Cellvibrio sp. PSBB006: one gene and its partner. The protein of the gene in region 1 interacts with the protein of each later gene in a pairwise test. Links are inferred from orthologs where the notes say so. Each region holds a gene or a part of one and is shown on either strand. Other genes may lie near its edges. The genes, in order: CBR65_RS15995 and CBR65_RS06355.

Evidence for each region.
Region 2: the proteins of CBR65_RS15995 (region 1) and CBR65_RS06355 interact in binary tests that used the Escherichia coli proteins (3 or more experiments, as listed by UniProt). The link is inferred for Cellvibrio sp. PSBB006 from one-to-one orthologs.

The regions. Positions count from the first base shown.
Region 1 is NZ_CP021382.1:3,825,678-3,840,645, reverse strand. What follows is about bases 4,259-7,140. They hold CBR65_RS15995 (ATP-binding cassette domain-containing protein), read left to right. Parts: upstream 4,259-4,698; coding sequence 4,699-6,582; downstream 6,583-7,140. Other genes in these bases: mdoH (glucans biosynthesis glucosyltransferase MdoH), read right to left, coding at 6,651-7,140; CBR65_RS16000 (TIGR02444 family protein), read right to left, coding at 4,259-4,609. Also shown: CBR65_RS16025 (flagellar basal body-associated FliL family protein), read right to left, coding at 1-378; CBR65_RS16020 (disulfide bond formation protein B), read left to right, coding at 580-1,068; rsd (sigma D regulator), read left to right, coding at 1,146-1,613; CBR65_RS16010 (FKBP-type peptidyl-prolyl cis-trans isomerase), read right to left, coding at 1,711-2,430; CBR65_RS16005 (hypothetical protein), read left to right, coding at 3,021-3,932; more of CBR65_RS16000, read right to left, coding at 4,112-4,258; more of mdoH, read right to left, coding at 7,141-8,597; CBR65_RS15985 (glucan biosynthesis protein), read right to left, coding at 8,569-10,158; CBR65_RS15980 (MgtC/SapB family protein), read left to right, coding at 10,707-11,219; CBR65_RS15975 (glycosyltransferase), read left to right, coding at 11,455-12,801; CBR65_RS15970 (hypothetical protein), read left to right, coding at 12,805-13,446; CBR65_RS15965 (polysaccharide deacetylase family protein), read left to right, coding at 13,355-14,053; glycine cleavage system protein GcvH, read right to left, coding at 14,591-14,968. UniProt on the Escherichia coli protein: Genetic data indicate it may be involved in ribosome assembly or function.
Region 2 is NZ_CP021382.1:1,521,664-1,537,102, forward strand. What follows is about bases 7,788-11,140. They hold CBR65_RS06355 (2-oxoglutarate dehydrogenase E1 component), read right to left. Parts: upstream 10,823-11,140; coding sequence 7,988-10,822; downstream 7,788-7,987. Other genes in these bases: odhB (2-oxoglutarate dehydrogenase complex dihydrolipoyllysine-residue succinyltransferase), read right to left, coding at 7,788-7,936; CBR65_RS06360 (succinate dehydrogenase iron-sulfur subunit), read right to left, coding at 11,074-11,140. Also shown: CBR65_RS06330 (pectate lyase), read right to left, coding at 1,049-2,638; sucD (succinate--CoA ligase subunit alpha), read right to left, coding at 2,935-3,807; sucC (ADP-forming succinate--CoA ligase subunit beta), read right to left, coding at 3,827-4,993; lpdA (dihydrolipoyl dehydrogenase), read right to left, coding at 5,186-6,625; more of odhB, read right to left, coding at 6,716-7,787; more of CBR65_RS06360, read right to left, coding at 11,141-11,778; sdhA (succinate dehydrogenase flavoprotein subunit), read right to left, coding at 11,795-13,567; sdhD (succinate dehydrogenase, hydrophobic membrane anchor protein), read right to left, coding at 13,572-13,940; sdhC (succinate dehydrogenase, cytochrome b556 subunit), read right to left, coding at 13,934-14,308; CBR65_RS06385 (citrate synthase), read left to right, coding at 14,924-15,439. UniProt on the Escherichia coli protein: E1 component of the 2-oxoglutarate dehydrogenase (OGDH) complex which catalyzes the decarboxylation of 2-oxoglutarate, the first step in the conversion of 2-oxoglutarate to succinyl-CoA and CO(2).

The DNA of each region.
Region 1 (14,968 bases):
ACCTGTTTCCTCTTCCAACAGGCGATTAATCTCCGTCAATGAATCCTGTCGCATGGCTTCTTTGCCTTCGACACTCGCCATGGCTTCGTCGGTCTGACGACTGAATAACAACACCAACGCGTTGCGGATAAGCGGCATATGGTGGTTGACCGCTTCAATCGCTTCAGGATCATCCACCCGCAATGAAATATCCGCTTTGAGATATTTGATCTTGCCCACGCCACCGTAATTCACCACGAAGGCCGGTTTGAGCTCAATGTAGGGGCCGCTGGCTCCCCCGCCACCGCCACTGGCAACAGAGATACATGGACTCAACAGGCAACCCATCAAAACCAACCATAAACTTTGTCTGCCCCAGTAACCCATAGCAATATTCATAACCACTCCCTAAACAGTGATGACCAGACTATCTGTATTGAACCCTTGGTTAAACGGCCGGTCAACCACTGGCTTTTTGGCGCCTCGCTACACACGGCAAATCGCATGTGTTGTGCGATTGATGCACGCCGGGCATTTGGCTGGCGTACCCGGAGACTTTTTGCGTACTATTGCTTCTATAACCTTAACGAAGGATTCACCATGTTGCCCAGTATTCGCCAGACAAATTTAATTATCTTCCTCGGTTGCGTTGGTTTGATGTTGATCGCTGCCTATATGGAGCATGTCATGGGGCTGGAACCCTGCCCCTTATGTATTACCCAGCGCGCCTTCGTGATTCTTGTGGGGCTCATCGCCCTTATCGCCTTCCTGCATAATCCCGATCGCGTCGGCCGACGGGTCTACAGTATTTTGGGTATCCTCGCGGCAATCACCGGCGGCGCGTTCTCCAGTCGTCAGCTGTGGCTGCAAAGCCTGCCGGAAGATCAGGTGCCGGCCTGTGGCCCCGGCTTATCCTATATGTTCGATGTGTATCCTTTTCTTCAGGCACTGGAAGTTTTACTGCAAGGCGACGGCAATTGCGCGAAGGTGGACTGGTCATTGTTTGGTATCAGCATCGCCGGCTGGACACTGGTAGCGTTCATCGGCCTGGTATTGATCAACCTGTTTCAGACCTGGCGGAAAGGCTGATTAGGCTTGCTGTCGACGGCGGGATAGCCTATCTTGACTCGCCTGATTTAAAAAATGGTTATTCAAGGAAATATCGCATGCTAGACAATTGTAAAAACGCCAAAGAGCTCTGGGGTGGCGTCAGCGTAATCATTGATCGCTGGCTGCAAGAGCGACAAGACATGCTCGTGCAATACTGTGCACTGAGCGGCCTTGAAGCCACCACTGAAAACGAAGCCCTGCGCGGAGCGAAGTTGCGTACCCTGTGCCAAATTCTGGTGGATTATGTCTCGGCAGGCCACTTTGAAATTTACGATCAACTCATGAAAGAAGGTCGGCAATTCGAGGATACCGAAGCATTAAAAGAAGCCGGCACTCTCTTCTCTGTAGTCGATAAAACCACTGAACAAATTCTCGATTTCAACGATAAATATCTGGAAACCGATGATCTCTCGTCACTCGATCCGGACCTCTCCGAATTGGGAGAAACCCTGGAGGTGCGCTTCAGCGCCGAAGACCGCATGATTGCGGTACTGCACACGTCTCACAAAGATCTGGTCAGCTAGCCAAGTATTTTTATACCAGAGGCCGATCGATAGAATCGGCGCCCATAAAAAAACCCGCCTTTCACAGCGGGTTTTTTTTATTAGCTGAGTAGCGCTCTTACTCCGCTTCAGCCGCTTTCACTTCCAGCAGCTCCACTTCAAACACCAGGACAGAGTTTGGCGGAATCGGACCGTTGGCACCTGGGCCGTATGCCAGGTCAGATGGGATAACCAATTCCCACTTGGAACCTTGTGGCATCAATTGCAGACCTTCAGTCCAACCTGGAATCACACTGTTCAGATCAAAAGTGGCGGGTTCGTTGCGTGAATAGGAACTGTCGAATTCAGTACCATCCAGCAATTTGCCACTGTAGTGCACAGTCACGGTATCGGTTGCTTTTGGTTTAACACCGGAACCTTCGGTGATCACGCGATATTGCAAACCGCTTTCAGTAGTGGTCACACCTTCTTTAGCTTTGTTTTCCTCAAGGAATGCCTTACCTTTCTCAGCATTCTCGTCGGCGAGTTTTTTCTGCTCTTCTTCACGCTTGGCCATGGCTTGTTCCTGGAAGGTCTGCATGACAGTCTGCATCTCTTCTTCGGTCAGACGGGAATCAACACCGTCACGCACATCGTTAAGCGCTAACATGAAACTGTCCGGATCAACCACCAGACCATTTTGCTTGAAGTTATTTGCCAGATTGCGGGCAATGGTGTAGTTCACTTTCTGTTCGAGCGTGGTCAACTCAACAGCTTTGGGTTCCTCAGCCTGTTTTTCACAACCCACCACAAGAACAACAGAAGACACCAAGCCCACAAGTAGTTTTTTGTTAATCATATGACACCTTAAATTTATTGATGTATTTGCTTCCTAATCCATCCAGCCAGGACATAAGGGCCGGTCGACCGATTAAATCCAACCCGGCAAATCCACTACTTCAGGGGCCAGAGAAGCCGCCAATGGTATACCAACTGGGAGAGATTGTGAGCCTTTTTTGCGGTTTTTTTGCTGAATTCTGCGGGTTTTGTGCGGAATCTGCGATGCAATCGGCGGGCAAGTTGCTGGTCCCTATGCTTGCCTTCAGGCGAACCGGCGTTCCCTCTGACTGTTATTTTTGCGCTTGGTTCGAATCGCCGATAAATCGACGTTGAGCAGAGATTCATATTTGGATTTGCTTTTATTTTCCCGAAGGATGAGCACCAAGCGGTTCGACTCTGCGCACACGTACAAAAAATCAGCACTTTTGTTCGTTAGCAGACATACACTTTTTTAAAAACCACGATTACAATGAGGCCGGTTCAGAAGCTTATCTTGATGTAAAAGATAGTTGCCGTTTCAGCCGTATATTCGTCATAAGTTTGCGTTTGGATTTGTACACGAGATTGCATCATTCACTGTTACCACCACTAAACCGATAGGACACCGTCATGGCCGCCAAAAAGACAACCTCAGTCTCGATCGCTGACATTGAAAAGCAGATTGCCAAAGTAAGTGCCGAGCTCGAAAAAGCGCGGGCACAAAAACTCAACGCAGCAGAAAAAGCACTTGCTGCCGCACAAAAATCCGCAGCAGCATCAGCCAAAAAGCTGGCCGACCTGCGCGGCAAAGCGGCAACGACCGCAGCGGCCAAAGCCCGTTTGCAAAAACTGAAAGCTGATGCAGCGGAGCAAAACAAAACATTGGTTGCTGCCCATGAGGTTGTCACAGCACTGCGCGCAGAGAAAAAAAATGCAGCCGAGATGAGCAAAGCCGTTGCCAAAGCGACCAAGCCGAGCAAAGCCAAGCCGGCCAAAGCCGCAAAGAAAACGACAAAGACCAGCGCGCCGAAACCCGCTAAAGCCGCCAAAAAGGCATCCACTCAAAAAACTGAATCACCAGCTGCAGTAAGCAGTCCATCATCGGCAGCCGCCCCGGCCAAAGCCAAGGCTAAGCCAAAAGCAAAACCCGCAAAGAAAACCGCCGCAAAACCGGCCGTAAAAAAAGCGGCACCGGCAGCCGCCGAGAAACCGGCCAGTGAAACCAAAGCAGCTACCCAGCCAGCTAACGAAAAGCCGGTAGAAAAGAAATCCCCTGAAAAGAAAGCAGCGGCAAAACCCGCTAAAAAAGCGGAGCCAAAAGCTGAGAAAAAGCCAGTACCACCAGCACCCAAAGCGGCAGAGCCGGCACCAGTGAATACTGTTGTGACCGACACCCATGAAAAGCCGATTCCCAGCCATACCACCATCGGCATGATTGAGCCACGCGATAACCCACTCCCGAAAGCGACTCAGGTACCGGATGCACCGACATCACCTACGCCGGCAACCGGTAGCTTGTTTGAAAGCGACGATAAGTTTTAATTGAAGCAACGCGAGTTTCGGTACCCGTTTTCTGGTGGCCAAGGCACTTCGTGATCCGTTTGTCATTAGGCTATTTGTTACGAAAACGCATGCATACTTCCCTGTAGCTCCCTCAATTCTTCCCTGAATTGAGGGTTTCGAAACAAATAGCCTAACGCCAAACTCGCATCGTGCGAGTACTAATATTCACTTCCGATTTCTCTTCCCACCAAATAAGCCAGCATCTCTTCGATCAAATTCTGTGGCACACACAGAGCGTTCAGATAACGCAATGAATTTTCCCCCAACGGCAGTGGCGTCGTATCCACGAGCCAATCGTCAGTCAGCGTTTCCAGCCAATCCAGTTCCACTTTTTCCGCTGCCAGTTCCGCCGATTTGATCGCTTGGCGGCAGGCTTCAACCTGCGGGTCATTCGCAAGGTAATGCTGTTTGATGTCTCGTCGCAGATGCCGCAAAGGCGCGACGACAGATTGATCCCATGAATCGATACGTTGGCAGGCCTGCTCCAGGCGCATAGGGGTCAGACGAATACTGCGCACTTCCAGCCAGCAACACCACAACAGGATATTGACGTTGACCTGAAAGTCATCCTGCAAACGCAAGCAGATGCTTTCTACATCTGGCGCGCTATAAAGCGCGAGGGAAAAGTCCCATAAAGATGGCGCTGGCGGTGTCATATCGGTTGCTCCGGGTTACGCAATAAATTGTCCTGATTTTCATTGACCGACCCACATCGGCTGCGAAGCAGTCTGCTAGAATGCGCGCCATGATTCAATTACAAAACATCTCACTACAACGCGGCAGTAAATTTTTACTGGAATCCGCCGACCTCACCATTTTTCCGGGCCAGAAGATCGGCCTGATCGGTGCCAATGGCAGCGGTAAATCCACTCTCTTCCAGATGTTGCTGGGCAAGATTGCCAGTGACACCGGCAGCTGCGAGGTACCCCGGCAATGGCGTATCGCGCATATGGCGCAAGAGGTGGGGCATACCCAACGGTCCGCACTGGATTATGTGCTCGATGGTGACACCGAGTTGCGCCGCCTTGAACGGGAGATTGCCGCTGCCGGCCAGGATGGCGACCGGCTCGCACATCTATATGGCGAGATGGAGCAGATTTTTGCGTACTCCGCGCCAGCACGCGCGCAACAATTATTGAGTGGTCTGGGCTTCGCGCCGGGTGATGACATTCGCCCGGTAAGCGATTTCTCCGGTGGCTGGCGCATCCGTCTCAATCTTGCCCAGGCATTGATGTGCCCTTCCGATCTGCTGTTGCTCGACGAGCCCACCAACCACCTGGATCTGGACGCGACGCTGTGGCTGGAGCAATGGTTGCAGCGTTATCCCGGTACGCTGATTATCATCTCCCACGACCGGGATTTTCTCGACAATATTATTGATCGCACGGTGTGCATCGAGCGCAACAAACTCGATAACTATGCCGGCAACTATTCCGCCTTTGAACGGCAGCGCGCTGAAAAGCTGGCGCAACAGCAAGTGAGTTTCGAGAAGCAGCAGGAACGCATTGCGCACATTGAAGATTTTATCCGCCGCTTCCGCGCCAAGGCCTCCAAGGCTCGCCAGGCCCAAAGCCGGATCAAAGAACTGGAACGCATGGAGAAGATTGCACCGGCGCACATCGACTCTCCATTTAGTTTTGAATTTACTTGCGCCGATAAGATGTCCACGCCGTTGGTACACATTGCGCGCGGTGAAATCGGTTATGGCGATAAAACCATCCTGCACAACGTTGAACTGAGTATTGTGCCGGAGACTCGCATCGGTTTACTGGGGCCTAACGGTGCAGGAAAATCCAGTTTGATCAAAACCCTCGCTGGCAGTCTGCCACTGCTGGCCGGCGAGCGAACCAACGGCGAACATTTCAAGCTGGGTTATTTTGCCCAACATCAGTTGGAAGCCTTGGATGTGAAGGCTTCGGCAGCGCTGCATATCCAACGGATGTCTCCCCAGGCACGCGAACAGGAAGTGCGCGACTTCCTCGGCAGTTTTGACTTTCATGGTGAGCGCGCCTTTGAGCCCATCACCCATTTTTCCGGCGGCGAAAAGGCGCGTCTCGCACTCGCGATCATTGCCTGGCAAAAACCGAACGTACTACTGCTCGATGAACCGACCAACCATCTCGATCTGGAGATGCGCCAGGCATTGACTATGGCCTTGCAGGAATTTGAAGGCGCCGTCATCGTTGTGTCACACGATCGTCACTTGTTGCGCAATACCGTGGATCAGTTTTTATTGGTGGCGGACGGGCGCGTGAGCGAATTTGATGGTGACCTGGAAGATTATTACCGCTGGCTTGCCCAACAAAAACAATCGGCGCCCAGCGAGGAGAAATCCACTGACAACTCGCCCAAGGTAGACAAAAAAAATCTCCGCCAGCAATCGGCGGCGCAACGACAGCAACTCAAGCCGTTGACCAATAAATTAAAAAACCTCGAAAGTCAGATGGAAAAATTGCAGCGCAGACTTAGCGAGATCGAAGCGCAGCTCAGTGATGTCAGTATCTATGAAGACGTCAACAAAGCGCATTTGCAAGCGTTGCTGGCAGAGCAAACCACGCTGCAGCCACAGCTAATGGAATGCGAAGAAAATTGGTTGTTGGTGAGCGAGGAGATTGAAGCGGCCAGTTAAACTAACCGAAAAGACCTTGCGAAAAAATCTTTGCTGTTAACAAAAATTGGTCAACAATTTCTCATTAATTAAAACGGCATTTGTGCCAGATTCTGTTCACGCATCTCGGTCCACTTATCCGGCGGTAAAGCCGGCGCCATCGCCGGTGCGGGTAGTGGTGAAACCTTCTGGACCAGTAGTTGTTGCATATCCCTTAAGACGGGATCATCCTCGGTTTCACTCGGGCATAAAAAGATATGCTTGCGCCGCATCAATTCACCCAGATACAAACTGCTTGAATAACGGACGATAGGTGCCGACAGCACCAGTCCGGTCAGGATCGGCATCAACCACCAGAAAAAAATCGGCGCGTAGATAAATGTCACTACGCCCCAGGCGATGGCCACCAATGTAGTACGTGACGTGCGCGCAATCGCTTCGCCCCACGGCAACAGCCGGCCTTCTCGCTCCTGCGCATCCCAGTTCACCTTAAAACCCAATATCACTGAAACAACAAAATACGCATGAAACGCCATCATGATCGGCGCAATCAGGATAGCGAATAAGGTTTCGATAAAAGCCCCTTTGATAATTGCCCAGGTGCCACCAAAAGCACGATTGCGATGTGTAATCGCCACTACAATGCCCATGATTTTAGGCAAGAGCAGCAAGGTAATGGTCAAGCTGATCAACGCAATGATCAGGCCAGTCTTGGCAATCGGCCAGTTGGGAAACAATTGATACGCTTCGGTGAAATACACATTGCTGTTGATCGCGCGAATAACCGCATCCGCCGTGCTCAGTGCGAGCATGGCAAGCCAGATTAGTGAGGAGATGTAAGCGACTGCACCCAATAAAAAATGCAAACGGCTGACGGGATGCAGACCGGCGATATCGAGCAAGCCAAGGTGCTGGATATTGCCTTGTACCCAGCGACGATCCCGCTTGGCATAGTCGATAATATTGCAGGGCACTTCTTCATAACTGCCCTCCAGATCCGCCAGCAAGAAGACATCCCAGCCAGCACGACGCAACATCGCCGCCTCCACAAAATCATGACTCAGGATATCGCCACCGAAGGGGGCTTTGCCGGGTAAGCTGGGAAGACCGCAATAATCGATAAACGGGCGTACGCGTATGATCGCGTTGTGTCCCCAGTAGTTCGCGGCGTTGGTTTGCCAAAATGCCAAACCCGTGGCTAGCATGGGACTGTAAAGTACCGCTGCAAATTGAACAAAGCGCCCAAAAAAAGTGGTTTGCCTTACCGGAATCGGCACTGTCTGAATTAAACCGGCGCGCGGATTAGCCTGCATGGCACGCGTCATTTGCAACAGACAATCACCAGTCATAATACTGTCGGCATCGAGCACAATCATGTGTTCATAACTGCTGCCCCACCGTTGACAAAAATCGGCGAGGTTACCGACTTTGCGCGCAATATTTTTTTCGCGGCGACGATAGAAAATCTGCGCCGATAAATCACCCAGCCGCTCATGCAGTTGTTGCCAGGCATCGAGCTCGGCCTGGGCCACCTGGGGATCGGTGGTATCGCTCAATAGATAAAAATCAAAATGGGCCATATCACCGGTTGCTGCAAGGGAGCGCAAGGTCGCTTCAAAACCGGCGATGACCCGTTGCGTGTCTTCGTTATATACCGGCATCACCACTGCCGTGTGCGTGGTAATCGGTTGGTGACGATAGCGATCGAGATCCATTTTTTTTAACGAGAGCGGATCGCGCTGCATCATCTGCAACACAAATCCGCAGAGGCCACTCCAGAAAGAAATGGTGATCCAGCCAAAGGTAATCGAAAACAAAAATAACAGCACCGCTTCCAGCGGCATCAGATTATTGGCGGCGAGGATGTTAAACATGATCGAGACACCGGCCACGGTGGTGCCTAACACCAGAATAAAAAACAGCGGCCGGCGAATCGACTCTCCCGGTAAACGAATACTGTTTTCCGGTTGCAGGCGCGCGTCAACGGGCAACGCGCGCGCGTGCAGTTTATTGAATTGCATCGGGATACCAGACATAACTCCATACCTCAGTCAGGCGTTGGTCACGCAGTTTGATGAACATGCGCATATCCACCAGGTTATTGCCTTCGGGTTCCAGCTTGAAAGATACACGCCAGGTTTTCTGGTCAGGTAAACGCGTCACCATCAAGTCTGTAATCGTGCCGGAATTTTTTTGCAGCTCCGCTTCCAACGGCACATCGGCAGATAGATTTTCCAATTCACCACCACGGAAATCGATCACAAACTGCCGCTTGCTGTGCGGCGGCGGGTTACTTTGACCGGGCACAGCACCCCAACCGATACGGGTGCGCAACACGCGCGCGCCGCCCTGTTCAGCCAGATGTTGATCGAAGGTGCGCAAGCGATAACTGAAGCGCCGAGTCTCGCCCGCTTTAAATGCTTGCTCAGGTACCCAATAAGCCACGATGTTGTCATTCACTTCACTGTCAGTGGGAATCTCCACCAACTCAACTCGGCCCTTACCCCAATCACCCTGCGGCATCACCCACAGGCTAGGGCGCAATTCATAATCGGCTTCCATATCGAGATAGTGATTAAAATCGCGATCCCGTTGCAGTAAACCAAAGCCGCGCGGATTTTCATCAGCAAGGGAGGACACCCGCAACGCCCGTTGATTACTCAGCGGACGCCAGATCCATTCGCCATTGGCCGCGGCAACCAGCAAGCCATCGGAGTCGTGAACTTCCGGACGGAAATCATCGACAAAACGTGTCGTGTTTTCACCGTGATGGAACATGCTGGTCAGCGGTGCTATGCCCAGTTTTTTAATATCACGCCGCGCAAACAAACGTGCTTCCACCCCCATTTCGGTAGGTGCGCCCGGTGTTATTTCAAACCGATAAGCACCGGTCACTGACGGGCTGTCGAGCAAGGCATACAACACCAGTCGGGTTTGATCCGGCTCGGGTTTTACCAGCCAGAATTCGCGAAATACCGGAAACTCTTCACCACTGGACTCCGCCGTATCAATCGCCAGACCGCGTGCCGATAAACCGTAAACCTGGCCCGGCCCAACCAGCCGAAAATACGAGGCACCCTGAAATACCAGGAACTCATCTTTATATTCGTTCGTGTTGAGCGGGTAATGCACACGGAAACCGGCAAAGCCGATATTTTCCGGCGCCTTGCCCGCCAATGCTTCAGCCTGGCCAACGTAATTAAAAAAGTCCTGTTTGAACTTCAACGAAGGGTCGCCCACGCTGCTGGCCATATGCAGCACAACCGGCTCCCGGTATAAAAACCCGGGATGGAATAATTGAATTTCAAACAAGGATTCACCACGCCAGAGCGACGCTTCCGGACGAAAATGAATTGATCGATACTGGTCATAATTCATGTTAGCCAGTTCATCGGGAATATTGGCTTCTATCGGTTTGAAGTCGTCTTGTGCCAGACTTTTTGCGCGCGCTTCAATCGCATTGAATAGCGCGTTGGGCTCGGGGTCGGCGATCACGGGATCAACAACAGGAGAAGCAACTGCCGATGAGGATGAAACACTGGACGCCGGCGTCTGTTGTTGCGCTTGCACCATGACGCCGAAACATAAGAACGTCATAAGCCAGCTTCCGAGCATAAAACGTTTTGGTAGGTTCCCACTACGGGTGATGAGATTACACATCATCCATTCAATCTCCTGCTGGATTTCTGTTGCCGATGAAAACGCTATCGGGAGTTCAAATGACTCTCCTGATAAAAAATGGTTTGCTGCCGTTTTTCTCTGTGCGAGCTAGCGAACACTCTCTCGCTCAACATCCCGGTCTTGATACTTACTTGAAATCACTGCACAAATCACGCCGGGTCAAGCGTCCATCGCCAACTGGTCGACGCACTGATGCCAACTCTCTACGGGAAGAGACTCTGCAATCGAAGAGATGATTGGGAGAAGACGTGGACCGCATCAGCCTGCGCTGCTGCACAGCATCGTATACCGGTGAATTTACAGTAGATGTCACAACCTATGCGCCATCATAAAACTGCACGCCACCAGCGACTGTTGGTTAACGCACCGTGGCGAGCTTCAACCACGATGATAATCTGGTTAGCGGGTGAGCCTGCCCGGCATTAACTGGCACCAAATTGGTGCCTCTTACCGAGAAAAAACACATGAGTCTCTGGCAGCAAATTTCCGGCACCATTGTCGCCGAATTTTCCGACTTAAAAGATGTAACTGAAATCACGCGCATCAGCGTGCGCCTTTTCATGGCCGCACTGCTCGGCGGTATCCTCGGGTTTGAGCGTGAACAGCGCGGCAAGGCCGCAGGCATTCGCACGCACATGCTGGTCGCCATCGGTGCCGCGTTGTTCGTGCTGATCCCGCAAGAGGCAGGAATCTCGGATGCGGAAATGAGCCGCGTTGTGCAGGGCGTGATTTCCGGTATCGGTTTTTTAGGCGCCGGCGCTATCATCAAAGGCAGCGATGAAAAACACCTCAAGGGGCTGACAACTGCCGCCGGCATCTGGCTGACCGCCGCTATCGGCGTAGCGGCCGGGTTGGGACGCGAGTCTTCCGCTATTTTGTGCACGCTCCTGGCATTGGCCGTATTCCTGATCATGCCGCGCATCCTGGCGTTGCTGGAAGGCCCGGCTAACAACCCACCGCATAAAGATGAAAACTAAGCCAAAACTTTATGTGAGAGCCCGCACAGACCTTCCTTTTGCCAAACAGCAGGCTAGCGTATGGCGAACACCGCTCACTGAACGATGCGCAAATCCTTACAAACTACCCGGTGCATCCTGCGCCTAAAAGCGCTATTGTTTTGCGCGTTGCCGTTCGTTTATTTACCCGTTGTTTTATCGTCAGCAAAACAACAATAACCATGGATTCCCGGAAAGAAAAAAGGAAGCGTGTGGCATGAAAATATTGTTTTTAACCTCCAGCCCCGGCTATGGACACACTCGCGCCGCAGAAGCGATTGACCTCGCCCTGCGCAATCGCTACCCGGACATTGAGACCCAATGTCTCGATGTCACCCATTTGCTCGATGAAGATGTCAGCGCGGCCGTTAAAGATGGCTACCTGCGCATGACTGCTGAACACCCGGAGCTTTATCAAAAGCTTTACGACATGGATAAGGATCTCTATCGGCAATTGGCCGGTAAGACGCCGCCGGATAAAGAACTGGTGGATTTCCTGACCGAGCAGCAACACCGCTGGTATCCCGATGTTAACGAGCACTCCCTGTTTTCATTCTCCAATTCTTATAAGAATCTCGATAGCGCGCTGATTAATACCCTGATCAACGGCATCTGCTATCGGCCGCGCTTTCCGGCCGGTCGCCTCGTACTTCAGGGGTTGTTGGGCCTGGTTTACAGCATCCTCGCCTCACGACTCAAAAATTACGTCACCAGCTATGCTCCGGACCTGCTGGTTGCTACGCAGATGTATCCCAACGCCTTGCTGAGCCGCTCTATTCAAAAAGGCGTGGTGACGCAACCGATTATCGGCGTGCCGACTGACTACGGTGCCCACGGTGTCTGGGTACGCGATACCACGCATTTATATTGCGTCGGCCACGAACGCGTGGCGCACGCGTTGGCAGAGCAGGGTGTATCACCCGGGCGCATCCAGGTCACCGGCATCCCATTGATGCCTGCTTTTGAAAATCCCCCTTCACAAACCCGGGCGCGCCAGAACCTCGGCCTGGACGAGCGCCCAACCATCTTGATTACCGGCGGACAATGCGGCATCGGCACCCTTGATGCCGTTCGCCAATTGGTGCTTGACGATAGCCGTCCCTACCGCGTGCTGGTCACCGCCAGCAATTCCCTGGGTGGACAGGGTGAACTGGAATACCTCGCTCGCGCCAACCCGGACCGATTCAGGTTGTATTCATGGACCGATGATATGGTCAGCCTACTGCGCGCCGCCGACGTGGTGGTCGGCAAACCTGGCGGACTTACCGTCAGCGAAACCCTCGCCTGCGGCCGCCCGTTCATTGCCACCTGTTGCCTTGGCGGCCAGGAAGCACACAACGTCCAATTCCTGAAAGAGCACGGCGCTGGCCTGCGGGTGGACGTACCGGATTTACCGGGCGCCTTGCATAAACTATTCGATAACCCGGACGAATTGCGCCACATGAAAAAACGCGCCGAGCAACAGGGACATCGCTACGCCGCCAAAACGATCGTGACGCAAATTGAAAATCTTGAGCGTGAAAAACGTATCGGCCGTTGGCAGCGCCACTCCGCACAGGAATAGACGATGTCAGGGACCTGGTTCAATAGCGTAATGACCTGGTACGACACTTTGTGGCGTCGCCTGCACCGGGTCGAAAAAATTGATGAATTGTTGAGCCTCTCTTATGAAAACTATGAGGGCGAACGCAAAGCGATGAATGACGGCACCTGGCTGGAACCGGGCGACGCTTTGGCGATCCTGCATTTCAATCATGAGTGCTTTAATGCCGGCAATAACCCGCGCGAATACGCGCGCGGCGCCTTGCGCTTTCGGCGGCTGCTGGTGAAATCGCTAAACCATCTGGCCACACGCATGGCCAGCGAAGAAAAATTTAAAGACATTAAAGCGTTACACGGCGTGACCTGGATTGCACCCCACGGTGAAAAAGTGGGTTTTATGATTGAACGCCTGCCCACCACCTGGGGCAACCGTATGCGCCAGTTTTATTTTCGATTGCTATTAAAAGCGTTTTTTCCAACGCTCGCTGCACGTGAAAATGACCGCTTGCAACCTCATGCTTTCTGGTTGACTCGTCATAATTTGCTTAACTATTTTTCCGAGGAGTCTCACACTGATGAATTCCGAAATCGCAAAACGCGTAACAGTGAATCCGGTGGTTTTGAATCCGACCCAACCCCGGCAGTCCGCCTCGCCGACTATTCTTAAAAACCTCAAACATGTGTCCGGCTACCTGCACAGCCCACTGGTATGCCTGACCTTCGACGATGGCCCCGACCCGGTCTACACCCCGGCCATCCTCGACCTGCTCGCCATGCACAAAATCCGCGCGAGCTTTTTCGTTCTGGGCGAAGCCGCCGAACGTTTCCCACGGCTGGTGGAACGCATGTTGAGTGAGGGCCACACCGTCGGCAATCACACCTACAGCCATCGCCATCCGTGGATGATCTCGCCCGGTCGCGCAAGAGATGAAGTCGCCCGCGGCTCCGAAGCGATTCAAAAAATCACCGGCCACGCCCCCCGCTGGTTCCGCCCGCCCCACGGCCGTTTACGCCGCGCCATGCTTAAGCAGGTGCAAGCTGAGAACATGACGACGGTGTTGTGGAGTCATAGCATTATTGACTGGGGTCCGATGGGGACGGAGACGGGTGTTGCGCAGCGGCTGCATGATATTAAGTTCGGGGATATCGTGTTGATGCATGATGGACAGCGGCAACATAATCATCCGCATTTGATTGTGCAGCAGTTGCCGAAGTTGGCGGAGTGGTTGGTGCAGCGGGGGATTACGGCGGTGACGTTGGATCAGGTGGCTTAGGTTTTTTTGTGCGAAGGTTGTGGCGTGCTGAGGATTGGGTAGCGGGGTGCGAGACACGCCGTAACAAACGGACAGGAAAGTCCGTTTGCACAGCGAAGCTGCCCGCAGGGTGAGCTACATGGATGTAGCGAATGAATACATCCCTGTAGGCTCAGCACCTGAGGCGGAGAGAGTGGATAAAGCAAAAGCGCGGCATAAGCCGCGCTTTTTATGTCCATTCCCGCTTAGAAAATAGTTATAACTTCAAGACCTATCTTAAGGGCTACTTCCCCAAATCAAATTACTCAAAGGGACTAGGATTAAGATCACCTATTCGCAGGATAAATCAGTGTGAGTTTTGCATTGAAGGGGTTGTTTCGAAACCCTCAAGTCAGGGACGACTTGAGGGAGCTACAGGGATGATGCATTCGCCACATCCATGTGGCTCACCCTACGGGCAGCTGCGCTGTGCAAATTGGTTTTCCTGCCAATTTGTCATGCGTTTTCGAAACAACCCCTTCAATGCAAAACGGGTCCGAAGTAACCACTCTAAAAAACTTATTCTTCGTCTTCCACCACACTACGATAATCATCCGCATCCAGCGCATTCTCAAGCTCAGACAAATCATCCGGACGCACACGGAAAAACCAACCATCATCATAGGGCGAAGCATTCACCGTCTCCGGTGCATCCTGCAACTGCTCATTCACCTCAACCACCTCACCGGACACCAACGAATAAATATCCGACGCCGCTTTAACTGACTCAACCACACCCGCCTCTTCACCGGCGGTCACCGTGCTGCCGACTTCCGGCACTTCCACATACACCACATCGCCCAGGGCGTCCTGTGCGTGATCAGTAATACCGATGGTCACGGTGCCATCTTCTTCCACCCGCGCCCACTCGTGACTGCTGAGATATTTGAGTTCTTT
Region 2 (15,439 bases), 2.3 Mb from region 1 along the record:
TCTCGCCGGAAAGAACCGTTAAAGCGCTCCACAAAACCATTTTGCTGTGGTTTGCCTGGTTGTATATAAACCAGCTTGATGTCATTCTCATCGCACCAATCAGTCAATCTCGCCGATATCAATTCTGGACCATTATCCACACGCAATTGCCTTGGTAGCCCGCGCTCTATCTTGAGCTGTTCCAACGCACGAACGACTCGCTCAGCCGGTAATGACGTATCGACTTCAATAGCCAGGCACTCACGCGTTCCTTCATCAAGGATATTCAGCGTTCGGAAGCGTTTGCCGCAGTACAAACTGTCGTGCATAAAATCCAATGCCCACTGATGATTGGCTTGTGCAATAACCGCCAGTGGCTGAACAATTCGCTTGGGTAAAACACGTTTAACCCGGCGCTTCAAGTTCAATCCCATTTGGCAATACACGCGGTATACGCGCTTGTGATTAAACGGATAACCTTTGTGGCGAATGCGCCCGTAGCATTTCCAGAAGCCCGCTTGCGGTGAACGTTTTAGTTCGTTGTTAATCGCATCAATGACAGCAGCATCCCGTTTTCGCCAGTCACGTTCGGGGCGGTAGTAACTGGCCCGACTGACATTAGCCAGCTTACACGCGCTGGCAATATCAACGCCGCGTTCAACCAAGGACTGTGCACAGGCCTTTTTCTCTGCTGTCACCAACCCTTTTTTGCAAACAATTCCTTCATTGCCTGGTTTTGGAGGCTGACATCAGCGAACATTTTTTTCAGCTTCGCATTTTCCTCTTCAAGCTCACGCATGCGCTTCAGCTCGGAGGTGTCCATGCCGCCGTATTTTGACTTCCAGTTGTAGTACGTCGCGTTGCTAATGCCGTGCTTACGGCAGACGGTTTCTACTTTCATCCCGGCATCCACTTCTTTAAGGATGCTGAATATCTGGCTTTCGGTGAATCGCGATTTCTTCATAATAGTAGCCTCCTGAGATAATATTCTCAGAAAACTCCAGTTATGTCTGTCTCAGGATAGGGGAAGTGGACATCTTCATCAAATAAATTTTACAAACAAATACCCTTATTCCTGCTGATTTTTCACCAGATACTTTATTAAAACACCCATATTTTTAATATACGCACCCGTTGAAATGCCTGTTACAGGATCATCAGTTTCATAAGGTGAAGTGTCCCACTGATCACCGACATTGGTATTCGAAAAATTACCTGCTGCAACGGTGGCGGGTGCACCACCACGATAAGAATTGGTGGTGTAATGCAGCTTAACAGGCCAGTAACCTTCCTGATTCAACTCCTTTCTCAAGCGCTCCGCATCTTCGCTGAGGCTTTTACCAAGGGAGGTTGGCAGCGCACGAGTGTTTAGATCCGATAGGTTGATATTGCCCAGCGTAAAGTAACGCGGAAGCTCCACCGCTGTTTTGCTTTTCAAGGGCGATCCTTTTGTTAACACGTCGGGAGTTAGTGCTTTTGCCTCTTTAAAGAGCTGTCGCAATTGCTCAACGTCGACATGGCGGATTGATCGGTAATGGATTAATTCATTACCCGGTTCGTAGTCAACATAATATTCGCCATTGGTGACATTAGAGCCATGCCGGTGGGTATAGAGTGTTTTACCGGTACCGACTTCAACAAAGGTAGGGTGGGTCCGACCACCAGTGACATTTTTACGCGGCAGGCGCACGGCATCAAGCCAGTCCAAGGCGTCCGGAATGCGCGCTAAAAATTTCGTTTCGCCGGTCATACGATAAAATTTTAGCAATTGACGAACATTCTCGGCGGTTGTTGCTGGCGAAAGCGAACGTGGTTCATAACTGCGAGCGCCGGCGGGTTGTAGCTCCGTCGTGTATTGCAATGCCCAACCCGGCTGAGGCTGCCCCAACTGAGTAATCAGGAAGGCATTCATTGCGCGAATAACAGGTTCACGTACACGCTGCTCGCCCAATACCTGATAGCACATCAGTAAGAAATCAATATTTTCCTGCGCGACATCATCATTAAATGTAATGAACGATGTGTAATCAGGCTGCCCGTTACGTGAATATTCATGGCGAAGCGGATAGCGCTGCGGCCAACCACCAATAGGGTATTGGCTGTCGAGCATAAAGCTGATTGCTTTATCAAGGGGCGGACGATAGGTAGGATCAAGTTTTTCGTTATATAGACGCAACAGGAATTTGGCCGCTTCCGCCGTTCCACCGTCATCAAAGGTAGCATTGCCGTAATAATGATGGAACTCCTCCAGACGCCATGCATTTTTTCCGATCGTCTTATACCAATCGCGCAGTGATGCTTCACCGCCAAAATCGGCGACGTAATTCCAGCCCCCGGCCGGATGCTGAGCCCAGATGATTGCACCGGCCACCTGCTCTGCTGCTGCGTAATAATACTCATCGCCGGTTGCATGATAAGCATCTAAAAAAACATGGCCCATGGTTGCCGTTCCAGGCGGCTGAATCCAGATCATGGTCTCACGCGCTTCCAGCTCTCCCCAGCGGCGTGAGAAATCCGGCAAATAGAACCATACATATCCTCCGCGGTGGCTGACCTTTTCCACCATAAAGCGTGTCGCACGCTTCATAGTGTCTTTCACTTCATCAAGTGATGGCTCTTCTGAGAGTTCAGCAGAGGTCGTCGCAGCAGGAAAAACCACAGGTAGGATGCATATGCAGAGTGAGCATAATGCGCGAAATAAATAATTGGATATATTGAGGCGGTGCTTGATCACAAACATGTCAGTCTCTGTCGTTATTGTAGATAGACCGATGACTCTCACCGATAAAACAATATTGTTATCTTTTGATGATAGCTGCTCATGTCAGATCCGCATCGACTCTTAACATTTTTTATCGCGTTTTTCAGGCGTGTAGGCCGGAATGCGCGGATATACACTATTATTTCCCCATAAAAAAAGGCGACCGAAGTCGCCTTTTTTCTACCATCCGAAAATTACCAACCGGTAACTTCTTTCAGGGCTTTGCCGATATCGGCCAGACTTTTCACAGTCTTCACACCAGCATCTTCCAGCGCAGCAAACTTCTCAGCAGCTGTACCTTTACCACCGGAGATAATTGCACCGGCGTGTCCCATACGCTTACCGGCAGGCGCAGTGACACCAGCGATATAAGAGACAACTGGCTTGGTTACATTCGCTTTGATAAATGCCGCCGCTTCTTCTTCCGCAGAACCACCGATTTCACCGATCATGACGATGGCTTCGGTTTGTGGGTCTGCCTGGAACAATTTCAGGATGTCGATGAAGTTGGAACCCGGAATCGGATCACCACCAATACCTACACACGTGGACTGACCAAAACCGTAGTCAGTGGTTTGTTTAACGGCTTCGTACGTCAGCGTACCGGAGCGAGAAACAATACCGACTTTACCTGGCTTGTGAATGTGACCCGGCATAATACCGATCTTGCACTCACCCGGAGTGATCACACCAGGACAGTTTGGTCCAATCAGACGCACACCCAACTCGTCGCATCTTACTTTTGCATCGAGCATATCCAGGGTCGGGATACCTTCAGTAATACACACAATCAGTTTGATGCCGCCGTTGGCTGCTTCAAGGATTGAATCCTTACAGAAAGGTGCCGGAACATAAATAACCGACGCTTCAGCGCCAGTGGCTTCTACGGCTTCTTTAACGGTGTTGAATACTGGCAGACCGAGGTGAGTTTGGCCGCCTTTACCCGGCGTTACACCGCCGACCATCTTGGTGCCATAGGCGATCGCTTGTTCAGAGTGGAAAGTGCCCTGAGAACCGGTAAAACCCTGACAAATAACTTTGGTGTCTTTGTTAATTAAAACGCTCATGATTTTCCCCCTGGGCCCCTTATGCGTTAGCCGCTGCAGCAACCACTTTCTGGGCAGCGCCAGTCAGGTCGGTGTCAGCAATGATATTCAAGCCGCTGTCAGTCAGCACTTTTGCACCCAGTTCAGCGTTATTGCCTTGCAAGCGAACAACAACCGGTACTTTTACGCCAACTTCTTTCACAGCGCCGATAACGCCTTCAGCGATCATGTCGCAACGCACAATACCACCAAAGATATTGATGAATACGGCTTTAACATTGTCGTCTGACAAAATAATTTTGAATGCTTCAACCACACGTTCTTTTGTTGCACCACCGCCCACGTCAAGGAAGTTAGCGGGTTGACCGCCGTGCAACTTAACGATATCCATGGTACCCATTGCCAGACCGGCGCCGTTAACCATGCAGCCGATGTTGCCGTCGAGCGCTACGTAGTTAAGTTCCCAGGAAGCAGCGTGCGCTTCACGCGCATCTTCCTGTGAAGGATCTTGCATTTCTTTTAATTCGGGATGACGGTACAGAGCATTACCATCGATGACCAATTTGGCATCCAGGCAGTGCAAGTTACCTTCTGGTGTAATAACCAGTGGGTTAACTTCCAGCAGTGCCAGATCTTTTTCTTTAAACAGTTTGGCCAAACCGAGGAAAATATTAACGAACTGACTGACTTGTTTGCCTTCCAGACCCAACTTGAACGCCAGCTCGCGCCCCTGGAACGGTTGCGCACCCACTAAAGGATCAATAGTCGCTTTGAGAATTTTTTCCGGGGTTTCGTGTGCAACTTTCTCGATCTCTACACCACCTTCGGTGGAAGCCATGAACACGATACGACGGCTTGAACGATCAACCACAGCGCCCAGATACAACTCTTTAGCGATGTCAGTGCAGGTTTCCACCAGAATGCGGCTAACCGGTTGGCCTTTCTCATCAGTTTGGTAAGTCACCAGGTTTTTGCCTAACCACTTTTCGGCAAAGGCTTTGATTTCATCTTTGCTTTTAACGAGCTTTACACCGCCCGCTTTACCGCGACCACCGGCGTGAACCTGAGCCTTAACAACAAACATATCACCACCGATCTTGTCGGCGGCTTCTACCGCTTCAGCAACAGTCGCTGCGGCGATGCCTTTGGATACAGGCAAACCATATTGGGCAAAAAGTTGTTTACCCTGATACTCGTGCAAATTCATGGTGTTATTCCATTTTGACGAATGGTTGAGCTTGATGAGTATTCATAACAAGCCAACGGAAGTTATCGATGACGACGCAGTCTTGTGAACAGCGCCGCCCCCTGGGGTGAGTTATTAACTCAAGCGTAAGACTCTGCGGTCTTCTTCATCTTCATCGAAACCGAACTGCAACAATATGTTGCGGGTCGATTATCAGCGCTTCTTCTTGTTGGCAATGTGAATGGCGTGACCATGCACAGCCAGAGCTGCTTCGTGAATGGCTTCAGACAAGGTTGGGTGACCAAATACCATCATGCCAATGTCTTCTGCACTGGAACCGAACTCCATAGCAATAGCGACTTGCTGAACCAGGTCGGCAGCGCTTGGGCCAACGATATGGCAACCGAGGATGCGATCAGTTTCAGCATGGGCAATGATCTTCACCAGGCCCTGGGTTTCGTTGGCGGCCATGGCGCGACCACTGGCAGCAAAGGGGAAAGTGCCCACGTTGTATGGCTCACCCGCTGCTTTAACCTGCTCTTCAGTTTTACCAACAGCGGCCACTTCCGGATGGGTGTAGATAACATTAGGGATGATGTCGTAGTTCATCACGGTTTTTTGGCCGGCAATGCGTTCAGCAACCATCACACCTTCTTCCGAACCTTTGTGCGCCAACATCGGCCCACGCACCACATCACCGACAGCCCATACACCGGGCGCGTTGGTGGAGCACAAGTCGTTAACATAGATGAAGCCGCGCTCATCGAGATTTACGCCGCTGTCAGCAGCCAACAAACCTTCGGTATAAGGACGACGGCCTACACACACAATCAATTTATCAAAGGTTTCTTTTTGCTCTTTACCGTCTTTGTCGGTGTAGGTAACAACAACTTCATTGCCCTTCACTTCCGAGCCGGTTACGCGGCAACTGGTGCGAATATCCAGGCCTTGTTTGGTGAGAATTTTTTGCGTCTCTTTGGCAATTTGCTGGTCCATGATGGCGAGGAAGCTATCGAGCGCTTCCAGCACGACAACCTGTGAACCTAAACGATTCCACACGCTGCCCAACTCAAGACCAATCACACCCGCACCAATCACACCCAGACGTTTTGGTACGGCATCAAACTCCAGGGCACCGGTAGAGTTGACAATGATTTTGTTATCGACCGGAGCAACAGGAATATTGATGGGACTGGAGCCGGACGCCAGAATCACATTTTCTGCTTCAAGGACAGACGCCTTACCTTCGTTGTCAGTGAACTCGACTTTACGCCCAGCCAGCAATTTACCTGTGCCGTATAAACCGGTCACACCATTCGCTTTGAACAGTGCAGCAATACCACCGGTCAATTGCTTAACGATCTGCGCTTTACGCGCGATCATCGATGGCACATCGATTTCAATACCTTTAGAGGTAATGCCGTGAACTTTAAAGTCGTCTTTGGCTTCATGATACTTGTATGAACTATCGAGCAGCGCTTTGGAAGGAATACAACCGACGTTCAAACACGTACCGCCGTTCACGCCTTTACCTTCTTCGTTGCGCCACTTCTCAATGCACGCGGTTTTTAATCCCAATTGTGCAGCACGAATTGCTGCCACATAGCCGGCAGGACCGGAACCAATTACGATCACATCATATTTTTCAGACATAGCTTTCGTTCCCAAATTTGGTCGATGTGGTTGCCCGAATTATCGGGCAACCCAAGTAAGACGGGGCATCAGTTAACCGAAATGGATAACCTAGATTTCCAACAGAATGCGCGCCGGATCTTCAAGCAGATCTTTGATCGCTACCAGGAATTGCACCGCTTCTTTACCGTCCAGCAGACGGTGATCGTAGGACAGCGCCAGGTACATCATCGGCAGAATTTTTACTTCGCCGTTAACGGCCATCGGGCGCTCCTGAATCTTGTGCATTCCGAGAATGGCAGACTGCGGCAGATTCAGAATGGGAGTAGACAGCAGCGAACCAAACACACCGCCGTTGGTGATGGTGAAAGTACCGCCAGACATTTCTTCAATGCCCAATTTGCCGTCGCGGGCACGCAGACCAAAATCACGAATGGTATTTTCAATCGTTGCCAGGCTCATATTTTCTGCGTTGCGCAATACGGGAACCACCAGACCTTTGTCGGTAGAAACAGCCACACCGATGTCCTGATAACCGTGATAAACGATGTCGTTGTTATCAATTGACGCATTGACCGCCGGGAAACGGCGCAGTGCTTCCGCAGCCGCTTTCACAAAGAAACTCATAAAACCCAGACGGGTGCCGTTATGGGCTTTTTCAAATTGATCTTTGTATTTGGCGCGCAGCTCCATGATCGGACCCATGTTCACCTCATTGAAGGTGGTTAACATGGCCGTGGTGCTGGATGCTTCCAACAGACGCTCAGCAATACGCTTACGCAGGCGAGTCATCGGCACACGTTTTTCAACGCGATCACCCACAGCATCCATCGCCGGTACTGGCGCAGCTGCGGTCGAGGAAGTTTTTGCAGCCGGCGCACTCGCCGGAGCGGACTTCAAATGATTGGCGACGTCTTCTTTGGTAACACGTCCATCTTTGCCCGTGCCGGATACTTCAGCGGCATTGATGTTATTTTCGCTTGCCATCTTGCGTGCCGCAGGATTGACCAACTTGTCACCGCCGGCGGCCGGCTTGGCTTCCGCAGCCGGTGCTTCCGCTTTGGCTTCTTTATTTTCAGCCGGGGCGGCCGCAGCGCCTTCCACAAACTTGGCAATCACTTCATTGCTAAGAACTGTGTCGCCCTCACCTTTTATGATTTCACTGAGGCTGCCATCAGCCGGCGCCACAACTTCCAACACGACTTTATCGGTTTCGATATCAACGATCAGCTCATCGCGTGATACGGCTTCACCCGGCTTCTTGTGCCAGGTCGCAATAGTCCCATCCTGCACGGATTCAGGGAAAGTCGGGGCTTTAATTTCAATACTCATTGCTCTTCCTTTATCTCTCGCTGTGATTCGGTAAACATCTCATACTGAATACTAGACATTCAGTGCTTCGTTGATGAAACGTGTTTGTTCTTCAAGGTGAGCAGACATATAGCCGCCCGCTGGTGCTGCCGATGCATCGCGACCAATGTAATCCAGATACAGATCTGGATTGTGATCGTGCACCACACGACGCATGTGATGCTGGCTGCTGTACCAGGCGCCCTGATTCATCGGCTCTTCCTGACACCAACGGATATCCTGCAAATTGGCATAAGGCGCCAGTGCGGCACGCAGCTCTTGTTCGGGGAATGGATAAAGTTGTTCAAGACGAATCAGCGCAACGTTATCCTGATTACGGGCAATACGTTCTTCCAAGAGATTGTAGTAAACCTTGCCACTACACAGGATGGCGCGCTTCACTTTAGCCGGATCGACACTGTCATCGGCAATTACGTTCTGGAATTGACCATTGGCCAGCTCTTCCAACGTGGAGGTTGCCAACTTGTGACGCAGCAGCGACTTGGGGCTCATTACCACCAAGGGACGGCGCATCGGACGAACAGCCTGACGACGCAGCATGTGGAAAACTTGCGCCGGCGTTGTAGGCACACAGACCTGAATATTGTGTTCGGCACACAACTGCATGAAACGCTCAAGGCGTGCAGAAGAGTGCTCTGGCCCCTGACCTTCATATCCGTGCGGCAACAACATTGTCAGGCCGCACAGACGGCCCCACTTGTGTTCGCCACTGGTAATAAATTGGTCAATCACGACTTGCGCACCGTTAGCAAAATCGCCAAATTGCGCTTCCCAAATAACTAATCCGCCAGGCGCCGTGGTGGCATAACCATATTCAAATGCTAATACAGCTTCTTCTGACAGATAAGAATCATAGAGTTCGAAATCCGGCTGTCCCTCTTTCATATGCGACAGAGGTACGTAGCTGGAGCCGTCTTTTTGGCTATGAACTACCGCATGTCGATGAGAGAAGGTACCGCGTCCCACATCCTGACCGGTCATACGAACAAAGTAACCTTGCTCCACCAGAGTGGCATAGGCCAATGTCTCCGCCATACCCCAGTTAAGCGGCAGAGCACCACCCGCCATCTTGCGGCGGTCTTCGTAGATTTTTTCAACTTGCTTTTGCATGACGATGCCATCGGGCACCTCACACATTTTATTGGCAATCGCTTGTAAGGCTTTTAGCTCAACACCGGTATCGCTGGGTGCGGTCCAATCATGACCGATGTAGGCGGACCAGTCGACAAAGAGTGAACGATCCGGCTCACTCACCAGACCACTGGCTACGTGCTCACCGCGATCCAGTGCTGCACGATAGTTGTTGGTCATCTCGTCAGCCGTTGCCTGATCCAGCAGACCAGCACTGATCAACTTATCGGCGTACAAGGTACGCGTAGTTTTATGGCTGCGAATCACCTTGTACATCAAGGGTTGAGTCGCTGACGGTTCATCAGTCTCGTTGTGACCACGACGGCGGTAACATACCAGATCGATAACCACATCTTTCTTAAACTCGTAGCGGTAATCCATGGCCAATTGCGCCACAAACAGGACCGCATCAGGATCATCACCGTTCACGTGGAGGATGGGGCATTCAATCATCTTGGCCACATCGGTGCAGTACTCGGTGGAACGGGCATCTTCACGTTTGCTGGTGGTGAAACCGACCTGATTGTTGATCACGAGGTGCAGTGTTCCGCCGGTGCCATACGCACGGGTCTGTGACATCTGGAAGGTTTCCATCACTACACCCTGGCCAGCAAATGCTGCATCACCATGGACGACGATAGGCACAACCTTGCCACCCACTTTATCTTTGCGGCGATCCTGGCGTGCACGCACAGAACCTTCTACCACCGGAGATACAATTTCCAGATGCGACGGGTTAAATGCCATTGCCATGTGCAATTCGCCACCCGGCGTCATCACGTTGGACGAGAAGCCCTGGTGATATTTCACATCCCCGGACGTATCAACCAGACGACGGCCATCAAACTCGGCAAACAAATCCGCCGGGCTTTTACCGAACACGTTAACCAGCGTATTCAAGCGACCGCGGTGGGCCATGCCCAGGACAATTTCTTTCGCACCGTAGGTACCAGCGCGTTTCACCAAGGCATCAACAAGGGGGATAAAACTCTCACCACCTTCCAGACCGAAGCGTTTGGTACCCGGGTATTTACTGTCCAGGTGACGCTCAAGGCCTTCGGCTGCGGTCAAACGCTCCAGTACCGCCAGACGCTGCTCTTTGCTGAATTCCGGGTTGGAACGCACACTCTCCAGACGCTGCTGCAACCATTGCTTTTCCGCCAGATTGGTGATGTGCATGATTTCCGGGCCGACATGACCACAGTAGGTTTTTTCCAACGCAGCGATGATGTCACGCAGAGGGGCTTCTTCTTTACCGATATACAGGTTACCGGTCTGAAAAACCGTATCGAGGTCAGCATTGGTCAGGCCATGAAAACCAAGGTCAAGGTCCGGTACCTGCTCACGCTCCATCAAACCTAGTGGATCGAGCTGGGCTTTTTGATGCCCACGGAAACGATAGGAGCTGATAAGTTGCAGAACCTTTACCTGCTTGCGCTCGTGCTCAATGCTGACTGAGCCCGCCGCTGCAGGAGCAGTCACGGTACGCACGCGGCTCTTGCCTAGCTGCTCAAACTGAGCACGAATCACCGAGTGCGGGGTATCCTGGGTTACAACGCCGTTGACGCGCGGCAATTGTTCGAAGTAGTTGCGCCATTCTTCGGGAACGGCATTCGCGTCGTGTAAATACTTGTCGTAGAGCTCTTCGACGTAAGCAGCGTTCCCACCGGAGATGTGCGACGTGCTCCAAAATTGCTCCATGATGCTGTCTTGCATTCCACCCACCTTAATCATGGGGACCGCCAGCATAACCTGCGAAGGACGCTGACCTGGGCTCTGCCCACTACCCCTGCTATCAACTAGCTGTTAGCTACAATAACGCCCTCAACTTGTGGTCGAAGGCGCCGCTTTTAAGCCGCTGTGTTCATAATTACAGCGAACAGTGTTAATACCTTGCGCTGATGTTCTGGGCTATCAAGCGCAAGGCATCAAAGATTTACCGCCTGCAAATACACAAAAGCGCCACCTTAGGTAGCGCTCTGTAACAGCATGTTGCGGATATGGCCAATGGCCCGTGTCGGGTTCAACCCTTTGGGACAAACCGCCACACAGTTCTGGATACCGTGGCAGCGGAATACGCTGAAGGGATCGTCCAGATTAGACAAACGTTTTTCAGTGGCGAGGTCGCGGCTATCCGCCAGGAAACGATACGCCTGCAACAAACCGGCAGGTCCGATGAACTTGTCCGGATTCCACCAAAAAGATGGGCAACTGGTTGAACAACAGGCACAGAGTATACACTCATACAAGCCATCCAGCTTCTCACGATCTTCCGGAGATTGTAACCGTTCGATCGCTGGCGCTGGCGTGTCGTTCTGCAAATAAGGTTCAATTTTCTTGTACTGGTCGTAGAATTGGGTCATATCGACTACGAGGTCACGGATTACCGGTAAACCTGGCAGCGGGCGCAGCACCAATTTGTTGTTCTTGACACATTCGGATATAGGCTTGATACAAGCCAAACCATTCTTGCCGTTGATGTTCATGCCATCAGAACCACAAACACCTTCGCGGCATGAGCGACGGTAAGCCAGGCTTTCATCCTGGGCTTTTAATAATTCCAGCACATCCAGCACCATAAGATCTTTACCCTGAGTATCGATCTCATAGGTTTTCATGTACGGCTCTTTATCGGCGTCAGGATTGTAGCGGTAGACTTCAACTTTCAACATTTATCTGTCTCCCCGATTAATAAGTACGAACTTTAGGTTCAAACGCTTCCATAGTGCGCGGTGCAAAATTCACCGCACGCTTGGCGACACGTTTGTCAGCCGGGAAATAAATGGAATGGCATAACCAGTTCTGGTCATCGCGATCCTGGAAATCTTCTCGGGCGTGAGCACCGCGAGACTCCTTGCGCTCTTCCGCCGCAATGGCGGTCGCTTCGGCCACTTCCAACAGATTTTGCAACTCAAGTGCTTCGATACGGGCAGTATTGAACGCGCTGCTCTTATCGGTGATGCATACATTTTCAACACGCGGACGCAGCTCTGCCAACTGCTGAATACCCTTCTGCATGTATTCACCTTTACGGAATACACCGAAGTAATTCTGCATGATGGTTTGCAATTCCTTGCGCAGCACAGCAGCGCTTTCGCCGCTGGTTGAGGTGTTAATTTTGTTCAGGCGAGCCATGGAAGCTTCGATATCGGCCTGGGTGGCATCACGTTGCTCAATACCTTCACGCAATGCTTTTTCGATATACAAACCTGCCGCACGACCAAATACCACCAGATCCAGCAGCGAGTTTCCGCCGAGGCGATTGGCACCATGCACGGATACACACGCCACTTCTCCGCAAGCGTAGAGGCCATCGATGACAGCATCTTTACCATTTGCATCAACAGTCAACGCCTGGCCATTCACATTGGTTGGTACACCGCCCATCATATAATGGCACGTGGGTACAACCGGAATGGGAGCATAAACCGGGTCAACGTGCGCAAAGGTACGTGACAATTCACAGATACCGGGTAGCTTGCTCTCAAGCACTTCTTCACCCAGGTGATCGAGCTTAAGCAGCACGTGATCACCGTTCGGGCCGCAACCACGTCCTTCCAGGATTTCCTGAACCATGGAGCGAGCCACAACATCACGACCGGCAAGGTCTTTGGCATTGGGGGCATAACGCTCCATAAAGCGTTCGCCATCTTTATTGATCAGGTAGCCACCTTCACCGCGACACCCTTCCGTAACCAGAACACCCGCGCCGGCAATACCAGTCGGGTGGAACTGCCACATCTCGATATCCTGCACCGGGAAACCGGCACGCAACACCATACCAATACCATCGCCCGTGTTGATGTGAGCGTTGGTGGTAGAGGAATAAATACGGCCGGCACCGCCAGTCGCCAGGACGGTTGCCTTGGCTTTAACGTAGACTGTTTCGCCATCTTCGATGTTAATAGCAATCACACCGACAACGGCGCCGTCCTGATTCTTCACCAGGTCAACGGCGAACCATTCGTTCAAAAAGACCGTTTTATTCTTAAGGTTTCCCTGATAAAGGGTGTGCAGAAGCGCGTGACCGGTACGGTCTGCTGCCGCACAGGTACGGGCCGCCTGGCCGCCTTTGCCAAAATCCTTTGATTGACCGCCAAAGGGACGCTGATAAATGCGGCCATTTTCAGTACGGGAGAAAGGTAAACCCATGTGCTCCAATTCAAAGACCGCTTCCGGCCCGACAGAACACATATATTCGATAGCATCCTGGTCGCCGATGTAATCAGACCCCTTGATGGTGTCATACATGTGCCAGCGCCAGTCATCATTCGGGTCAGCACTCGCGATAGCGCAGGTAATCCCGCCTTGAGCAGATACAGTGTGCGAGCGGGTTGGAAATACTTTGGTAATTACCGCCGTTTTGTAACCGGATTGTGCCAATTGCAGTGCAGCACGCATGCCTGCGCCGCCGCCGCCAATCACAATACCGTCAAATGAAATTGTTCGCATGTTAGCCATCAGCCTAGAGCCCCCACAAAATTTCAACGCCCCAGACCAGGTAGGTCACAGCGGCAACACCCAATACTGTCTGCGCAATCAGACGCAACACAGTAGCCTTGGCTCCCAACAAACGGTTGGTGAGATAGTCCGTCAAGACAGACCAAAGTCCGATCCAGGCATGTGTAATAAATGAAATAAGAGCGAGCAGGCTGAAGATGCGCATCCATAGCTGATTATAGAGCGCGCTCCACTGAGCGAAATCCAGGCCAGGATTCATGGCAATATAAACGACGAGAAAGATTGTATAGGCTGTCAATATCACAGCGCCAACGCGCTGAATCAACCAATCATACAGACCACTACGACCAAAACTGGTTACTGCAGTTACCATATCCATACTCCGGCTATTACGATCAATACAATGGCCAACAGCACCACAAGCCTGGCACCCAATTGACCACCTTTTAAGGTCTCACCTACGCCGCCATCCATTGTCAGATGGCGCACACCAGCAACGGTGTGGTAAGCAAGCACAGAGAGCACACCCCAGAGTACGAACTTGTAAACCGGATCATTCAGAGACTCTTTCATCGCAGCAAAGCTTTCCTCCGAGGCCAGACTTGCGTCCAACAGCCAAAGTAATACGGCCATGCCGGCAAAAAGGAAAACACCAGAGATGCGATGAAGGATAGAAACGTAAGCGGTGATAGGAAGTTTGATAGTGGATATATCGAGATTGACAGGTCTTTTTTTGTTCACGGTTGATAGTCACCTTTTTGCCCATCGCGGGCAGGTTTTAAGAATGAGCGTTGGGCTCAACGCTTTACCTCAACCTATCGTCCAAATCGACCCTGTACCACGAGTTACTGATAGCAGATTTCAATAAAAACAGGAGAGTTAAAGGTTGTCACCAGCCGCATCCTGCAAGTCGCGCCGTATTATAGAGAGTGAACTTCAGAAACACAAACAAAAAGCCGACCCAAAATGGCAATCAAATCCACAGAAATTTATCGATTTCCTGTCGCTTTATTACCAATTACGCATCAAAAGAGAACATCGCCAAACAAACGCGCGCTATAAAAGTGCAGAAGCAACATAAGCAAGGATTTTCTTATCAGGATGATTGATAGAGACTATAAAAATTGACAGCGCTGCCAACAAAAAAAGCGAAGCAGGAACCGTGGCGCATCCATAGGGTAAATAACGGCAAAAGCTATCATCCAGCGTAGTAAGTCATCTATAATGCCGACCGCAAACGGACTCCCCACAATTTGACAAAGCTAAATCTATCCTTATAGTTGTGCCCCGTTTATCAACCTGTCTTGGCCTCCTGCCATGTACGTAAGCCTTTATTAGTAACTACAGGAGTCAGTAATGACTGACAAGAAAGCACACTTAACGGTTGACGGCTTGGATGCGGCAATTGAGTTGCCCATTTATAACAGCTCTACCGGTCCTGACGTTATCGACGTTACCAGCATTACCAAGAACGGCTTTTTTACCTTCGATCCGGGCTTTATGTCCACCGCCTCATGTGAATCCAAGATTACTTTCATTGATGGCGACAAAGGTATTCTGCTCCACCGTGGTTACCCCATTGATCAATTAGCTGACCATTCTGATTACCTCGAAACCTGTTACCTGCTACTAAACGGCGAACTCCCAAACGATACTCAAAAGCAAGAATTTACCAACGCCGTCAAAAACCAATCCGCTGTCGACCCTTCTGTAGCTGCCCTCATCAAAACCTTCAAACGCGATGCACACCCCATGGCAATTCTGTGCAGTGCAGTAGCTGCTCTCGCCGCTGTTTATAATGAAGGGCTTGATATCACTCGGGAAGAAGACCGTAAAGTTACAGCACACCGCTTAATCGGCCAAATGCCTACA